3 regions of the Streptomyces sp. NPDC101194 genome follow, and region 2 is predicted to be linked to each of the others. Evidence: riboswitches for the same ligand, from Rfam matches in the RefSeq annotation. Region 2 holds a riboswitch; each other region holds the start of a gene.
The links. Region 2 has a riboswitch for cyclic di-AMP ahead of ACIRP2_RS32965 (peptidoglycan DD-metalloendopeptidase family protein). Riboswitches for the same ligand answer to the same signal wherever they lie in the genome.
Positions count from the first base shown of each region.

Region 1: linked by a shared signal. The riboswitch ahead of ACIRP2_RS29230 (C40 family peptidase) and the one ahead of ACIRP2_RS32965 (peptidoglycan DD-metalloendopeptidase family protein) in region 2 are both predicted to bind cyclic di-AMP.
Region 3: linked by a shared signal. The riboswitch ahead of ACIRP2_RS21995 (transglycosylase SLT domain-containing protein) and the one ahead of ACIRP2_RS32965 (peptidoglycan DD-metalloendopeptidase family protein) in region 2 are both predicted to bind cyclic di-AMP.

Region 1 covers NZ_JBIWOS010000009.1:164,463-166,655, reverse strand. The annotation lists gene ACIRP2_RS29235 (ATP-binding protein) at 27-458, shown strand; gene ACIRP2_RS29230 (C40 family peptidase) at 597-1,070, opposite strand; cyclic di-AMP (ydaO/yuaA leader) riboswitch at 1,075-1,260, opposite strand; gene ACIRP2_RS29225 (hypothetical protein) at 1,646-1,954, opposite strand; gene ACIRP2_RS29220 (ATP-dependent Clp protease proteolytic subunit) at 1,962-2,193, opposite strand, start outside.
Region 2 covers NZ_JBIWOS010000011.1:305,188-307,380, forward strand. The annotation lists gene ACIRP2_RS32965 (peptidoglycan DD-metalloendopeptidase family protein) at 158-1,087, opposite strand; cyclic di-AMP (ydaO/yuaA leader) riboswitch at 1,093-1,251, opposite strand; gene ACIRP2_RS32970 (alpha-galactosidase) at 1,542-2,193, opposite strand, start outside.
Region 3 covers NZ_JBIWOS010000005.1:515,429-517,621, forward strand. The annotation lists gene ACIRP2_RS21990 (DUF2461 family protein) at 1-120, shown strand, start outside; gene ACIRP2_RS21995 (transglycosylase SLT domain-containing protein) at 256-1,020, opposite strand; cyclic di-AMP (ydaO/yuaA leader) riboswitch at 1,025-1,183, opposite strand; gene ACIRP2_RS22000 (ABC-F family ATP-binding cassette domain-containing protein) at 1,887-2,193, shown strand, end outside.

The DNA of each region.
Region 1 (2,193 bases), on a different contig from region 2:
TCCGGGTGGGAAAGGGACGGCTCGCCATGGCAGACCATCAAGAAGCAAGCGTCACTCTGCCGAGCGATCCGGCCTCGGTTTCGGCGGCCCGGAAGCATGTGGTCCGGGTGCTCACCGAATGGGGCCTGACCGTCGACACCGAGTTCGCCGACAGTATCCGCCTCATCGTCTCGGAGCTTGCGACCAACGCCGTCCAGCACACCTTCGGGCAGTCGCCCACCTTCACCGTGGACCTGAGACTGGAGCAGGAGGAACAGCTCTATCTGGGGGTGACGGACAGTCACCCACGCTGGCCCCGCAGGCTGCCCGCCGCCGTTCAGCAGGACAACGGGCGCGGCATGGTGATCATCCGTTGTCTCGCCAAGGAGTGCGGCGGCCGGCTCACCGTCACCCCCACCGCCGACGGCGGCAAGACGGTCTGGATCGCGCTTCCCTGGAGCATCCCCGTGCAGGGCTGACCGAGGGCGGGAGCGACGCAGGGCGTGCCGCGTCGGGTCGGGTGACCGCCCCGCACCGGTGACGAGCGGATCAGCGGCACGGGGCGGTGCACCGCCGGCGGGTCGGGGCCGGAGGGAGGTGAGGATCCGCCGGACGGGTCAGCCGACCCGCCCGTAGTAGACGCGCTTCGTCCAGATCTTCTCCAGTCGGACCACCGCGCCGGTCCTCGGCGAGTGCCAGATCTTGCCGTGGCCGGCGTAGATCCCCACGTGGTAGACGCTGCGACCGTAATGGAAGAAGACCAGGTCGCCGCGTTTCCTGTGCGAGGCCGAGACATGGCGGGTCTTGTTGTACTGCTGCTGGGCGGTGCGGGGGAGCCGCTTGCCTGCCTTCTTGAACGAATAGACCGTCAGTCCCGAACAGTCGAAGAGGTTGGGACCGGTGGCCCCCCACCGGTACGGCGCCCCCTTCTTCGACGCGGCGATGTTCAGCGCCTTCATCGAGGGAGTCGCCGCCTGGGCCTCCGGCGTGGCGCCGGGGGCGAGCACGGTGCCGCCGACGGCGGCGAGAGTCAGAACCGAGGCCGTACCGGCCCGGACGAGCAGAGACGGGACATGAACCTGCGCAGTCATGCGCAACCCTTCGTCAGCCGCCTGTGAAGGATGACCTGTCGGGTTCGGGCTGGCGAAGTTGCCCGGCCGCGCTCGGCGGCTTCACCCCGAGGATCGACCGGTGATCCGGCCGACCCGTTGTGCTCGGGTCCTCCACTCCTGCCGATCCACTTCTGTCGACCAGACATCCGGACGACGGCAGGACTCGGCGTCCGCCCGGACCGCCCCGTCGCGGTGACGGGGGCTTGTCGTCCCAGGGATCTTGACTCACCGACTGCCGGATTTCCGAAGGGAAGCGATGATTTGCGTGGATCATCACGAATGACCCGTTCGGGTGGAGGCGGCGCACTCTCGGGTGGGGTCGTTCACCGGGACCCGTCTCGTACCAGCACTGGAATCGTTGATTCCGTTCACTGGTCATCTGAAAAGCGCAAGTTGAGATATCCGTCGTGAGGGGGGCTTCCTACGCCGAACGAGCGAGGAATTTCGATGTACCCACCGGGCGTGTCGTGTACGGGAGTTGGCCGAATCCCGGCTGTCGGCGGGGGTGGGGGAGCCGACCGGACCCCGGCGGTGCCGGGGCCGGTGGAGACTGATCAACTCGGCGGAGCGGGGGGTACGGTGACACGTCCGGCCCGCCGCTCCCCGTCCAGTACGCGCAGCGCTCGTGCCAGGGTTCCCGTGTGGATCTGCGCCTCGCCGCGTTCATGCATCGACGCGAGGGCATCCCGCAGCGCGCCCGCCCGGGACACGAGTGCCTGCGCGGCGCGCAACGCGCCGTAGGTGTCGCTGCCACGGGCCGGATTGATCCGGCCCAACTGGTCGAGGACTTCGAGGTAGTGGTCGATGAACTCCCCCTCCGCGCGGGTCAGTGCGGGCAGTTGCGGCAAGTGTGGCGGCTGCACCGGGCGTTCACCTCGTGCCATACGTGGGGAGCGATGACTTCCGGTTCTGTGTGAGGTGGTCCACCAGGCCGTACGCCTTGGCGCCCGGGGCGTCGAGAATGAGATCGCGCTCGATGTCGGTGGCGATCCGCTCTGCGTCACGGCCGGTGTGGCGGGCCAGCAGTGTGATGAGCATTTCGCGGACCCGTTCCAGCTCCAGGGCCTCGATCTCCAGGTCGGAAGGCCGGCCCTGCACCGGC
Region 2 (2,193 bases):
CAGAAGGGGCGGTGCGCCGCCGCGCACCGCCCCTTCCATGGCTCGGGTCATCCCCAGGTCCTGTCGTCCGGATCACGCCGGGCTCGCGTGCCCGACAGGCCGATCCGGCCCGATCCGGACGAAAGACGCCGGTTGTTCAACTGCCCCGTCGTTCGGCTCAGACGTAGATGCCGTGCGAAGCCAGGAAGGCGATCGGGTCGATGTCCGAACCGTACGCCGGGCCCGTGCGGACCTCGAAGTGCAGGTGCGGTCCGGTGGCGTTGCCGGTGGCGCCGGAGAGGCCGATCTGCTGACCGGTGCTCACGGACTGGCCCGCCGAGACGGAGATCGAGGACAGGTGACCGTACTGCGAGTAGTGGCCGTCGGCGTGCTTGATGACGACCTGGTTGCCGTACGCGCCACCCCAGCCGGCGGTGACGACGGTGCCGGAGGTGATGGCCTTCACGCCGGTGCCGGTGAAGACGGGGAAGTCGATCCCGGTGTGGCTGCCGCTGGACCAGTTGGAGCCGGAGGCGCGGTAACCGGTGGTGTGGTTGCCGGGGACCGGGTGGACGTAGCCCGAGCTGCTGCTCTGGGTGGCCGGTGCGGAGGTCTTGGACTCCTTGGCCGGGGTGGACTTGACCGCGGCGGACTTCTCCACGACCGACGAGGGAACCGAGGGGGCCTTCGAGGGGAGGGCCGATCCCGCGCCGGCGCCGGTGGCCGCGGCGTCGGCCGACGCCGTGCCGCCGAGCGTCAGCTTCATGCCCGGGAAGATCAGACCGGGGTCCTTGCCGACGACCTCGCGGTTGTCCTGGTACAGCTTCTGCCAGCCGCCCTCGATCTTGTGCTCGGCGGCGATCTTCGACAGGTAGTCGCCGGAGACGACGGAGTAGGTCGTGGTGGCGGCCTGCTTCTGCGCGACCGGCTGCGCCGGGGCGGCGTGCGCGGCGACGGAGGCGGACTGCGTGGCGGCGGCCGGGGCGGCGTGGGCGCCGGTGGCGCCGAGCAGCGGCAGCGCGATGACGGCGCCACCGGCGCCTGCGGCCGCGACACCACGGGCGATGACGCCGGACTTCGTACGACGATGCTTACCCGATATGGGCATGGGGTGCTTCCTCTCCGGCGCCTACGAGGTGAGCTGTCGGGTTCGGACTGGAGATGCCCGGCCGCGCCGAGCGCGGCTTCACCCCGAGCCGGCCGGATTTCTCCGATCGGCGGCCTACCTGGTTCCCCCGCTCCTGCCACACGATGAGTGGGTGCGAATTCCGGGCGGCGGCAGGATTAGGCGGTCCGACCGGATTGACGGTGACCGTAAGCGAGTCGGGACGGCGAGAACAAGCCACCGGTTCCGCACCGGAATCCGTGCCAGGAATTCGGCACGGAATTCCGGTCACACTCCGTGGACAAGAGATCTTGAATTTCCGCGCCGCGCACGGAATACCCGGCCGCCCCGCCAGTACACACCGTCACGGATATGATCCCGCTCACGAGAGGGCGACCATCTGCCCGACAAACAGTGCGCGTTCGGGTCAAATCCGCACATTATGGACACATCGCATTCAGCGCTCGCGCCGCAGCCTCAGCACTCCCGCGTCGAGATCCCCCTGGAGCCCGGTCTGCAGTCCCTGGTGCAGCAGCACCGAGCCGTGGTGCACCGCCCCGGTGTCCAGGCAGGTGTACGTCGCCGCGGGGTGGAGCCCGCGCAGTCTGAGGGCCGGGGGTCGCTCCCCGTACCTCTGCGCCTCCAGCCACATCAGGACGACGGTCTCCTCCCCGTGGACGTACTGGACCGCGCCGAGTCCTCCCCGCGGGGCACGGAGCCGGTACAGGTCGCCGAGCTGCACCACCGACCGGATCTCCTTGTAGAGGCTCACCCAGCCCCGCGCCTCGGCGAGTTCCGCCTCACTCCATTCGGTGAGGTCCCCTCCGACCCCGAGCACACCGGCCATCGCGCTCACGAAGCGGAAGCGCAGCGAGCTGACCCGGCTGTTGAGCTGGACGTTCGGGCTGTCGGTGACCCAGGCGGCCATCACCCGGGCCGGATGGATCTGACCGAAGCCCTCCTGAATGGCGAGGCGGTCGAGCGGGTCGGTGTTGTCGGAGGTCCACACCTGGTCCGTGCGGGACAGAATCCCCAGATCGATCCGGCCGCCGCCGCCCGAGCAGGACTCGAAGGCGACCGAGGGGTGCGCGGCCCGGAGCCGGTCGATC
Region 3 (2,193 bases), on a different contig from region 2:
GCACAGCACACGGCGGCGCTGGTCGACTCCGTGCTCGTGGCGGCGGAGGAACTGGCACCCCTGCTGTCCTGGCTCGCCCGCCATGTGACCGTTCCGGGCTCCCGTCGGCCTGCCACCTGACATCGACGCCGCGTGCGACTCTTGTCGACGAACAGCCGAAAGGCGGCCCCTGACCGGTGGGTGGTCCGTTGCCGGAAAAGTCTCCGGCCTCTCGCCACCCGTCGGTCCTGAACCGCCTTTCGGTGCCCCTGTACGTCAGTACGCGCCGAAGACGTTGTCGATCGAACCGTACTTGTCGGCGGCGTAGTTGCACGCTGCGGTGATGTTGGCGACCGGGTCGTAGCTGTCCATGGACGTGCCGGGCACGTGGTAGGCGCGGAACGTCGGGTCGATGATCTGCAGAAGGCCCTTGGAGGGCGTTCCCGCGGCAGCGTTCGAGTCCCAGTTGTTGATGGCCCGCGGGTTACCGGAGGACTCGCGCATGATGTTGCGGTGGATGCTGTCGTAGCTGCCGGGGATTCCGTGCTTGGCCATGACGGCCAGCGCTTCCCTGATCCAGCCGTCCAGATTGTTCGCGTACGTCGCGGGCTTCGCCGCGGACGTGGTCGCAGCCGATGCGGCGGCGGTCTTCGCGGTGGTCGCGGCAGGGGCGGCTGCCCCGATAGTCAGCGTCATACCCGGGGCAATCAGACCGGGATTGTCACCGATGACATTTCGATTGTCCGCGTACAGCTTCTGCCAGCCACCGCTGAGGGAATGCGCTCTTGCGATCTTGGAAAGGGTGTCGCCGGCGACCACGGAATACGTCGCGGGCGCGGCCTTCTGTACGGAAACTCCCTCGGCGGTGGCGCTCTTCGACGCCACGGCCTTGGCTGCGGTGGCGGCCTGCGCCGGCGCGGCGGAGGCGAAGCCGGCACCCACCAGCGGAAGTACGAGGGCGACTCCGCCGGTGGCCGCGACAATGAAGCCGCGGGTCAGCGAAGTGGACTTGCGGCGACCGTGCTTACCCGTTGTGGACATGCTGAATTCCTCTCCGTCGCCTGCGAGGTGAGCTGTCGGGTTCGGACTGGAGATGTCCGGCCGCACGCGAATGCGACTTCACCCCGAGCCGTTCCGGATACCGGACCGGCGGCTTACCTGGGTCCCCCGCTCCTGCCGTACGTGAGTGGGTCGGATTCTCGGACGGCGGCAGGATTTGGCGTTCCGTCCGGATTGACGGTGACCGTAGGCGAGAAACACCAAAAGGAACAAGCCCCTATTTCTGGATCACATTTCATTCCAAGATCGATTAATGGAATTCGCCGTAATCCAGCTCACACCACGCAGCCGGATTTCCTTGCACAGAAGGGAAGCGCGCCGGTCGCCGAGACCTTCGAACCCCTCGAACGTGACTCACACCACGAAGCCGCAAAAGGGATATTTCCCTTGGTGTTCAAATGGTGCAGTAGGTAGAGAAAGCCCCTTTATTGACGAAGTTATTAATTTTTGACAAATCGGTCATACAGTGACATTGGGTCGCTCGCTCGAAGGCTCTTCGCTCCGGCGCACCCACGCATCGGCCCGACCACGTCCGACACGGCTCCGTCACCTCGGGGCTTTGCCTTTCGTCCTGCGGCTCGTTATCGTTCCGAGCGGCCCTGTTGTCTCCGATAGAGGTGGACGTTGCGCATCTGAGGTTCGCGAACATCGCGCCGTACGGCTCCCGCCGTACGCCTGTCACGCAGTAGCAGTGCTTTCCCCTGCCCGTGACCCCGCGTGGATGCGACCTCGGTGCCTCAGCCGTCCTTCGACCTTCCGGACCGCCGCACCCTCCTTCTCGGCACGGTCGCTGCGTGGTGCTCGCATACGAAGCCCCCTTCACCACGCTTGCGACTGCGAGGATCACCATGGCGACACCCACTGCCCCCAGCGCTTCGCTCACCTGCTCGGCGCTGTCCTTCCAGTGGCCGGACGGCACGACCGTCCTCGACGGCCTCTCGCTCAGCATCGGCCGCGGCCGTACCGGGCTCGTCGGTACCAATGGCGCGGGCAAGTCCACCCTGCTGCGACTGCTGGCCGGCCGGCTGCGTCCCACCCGGGGCTCGGTGACGGTCGGCGGGAGCCTCGCCTACCTGCCGCAGAACATCACCCTCGACACGACGCTGCGTGTGGACGCGGCCCTCGGCATCGCCGAGCGGCGCGCCGCGCTGCGCG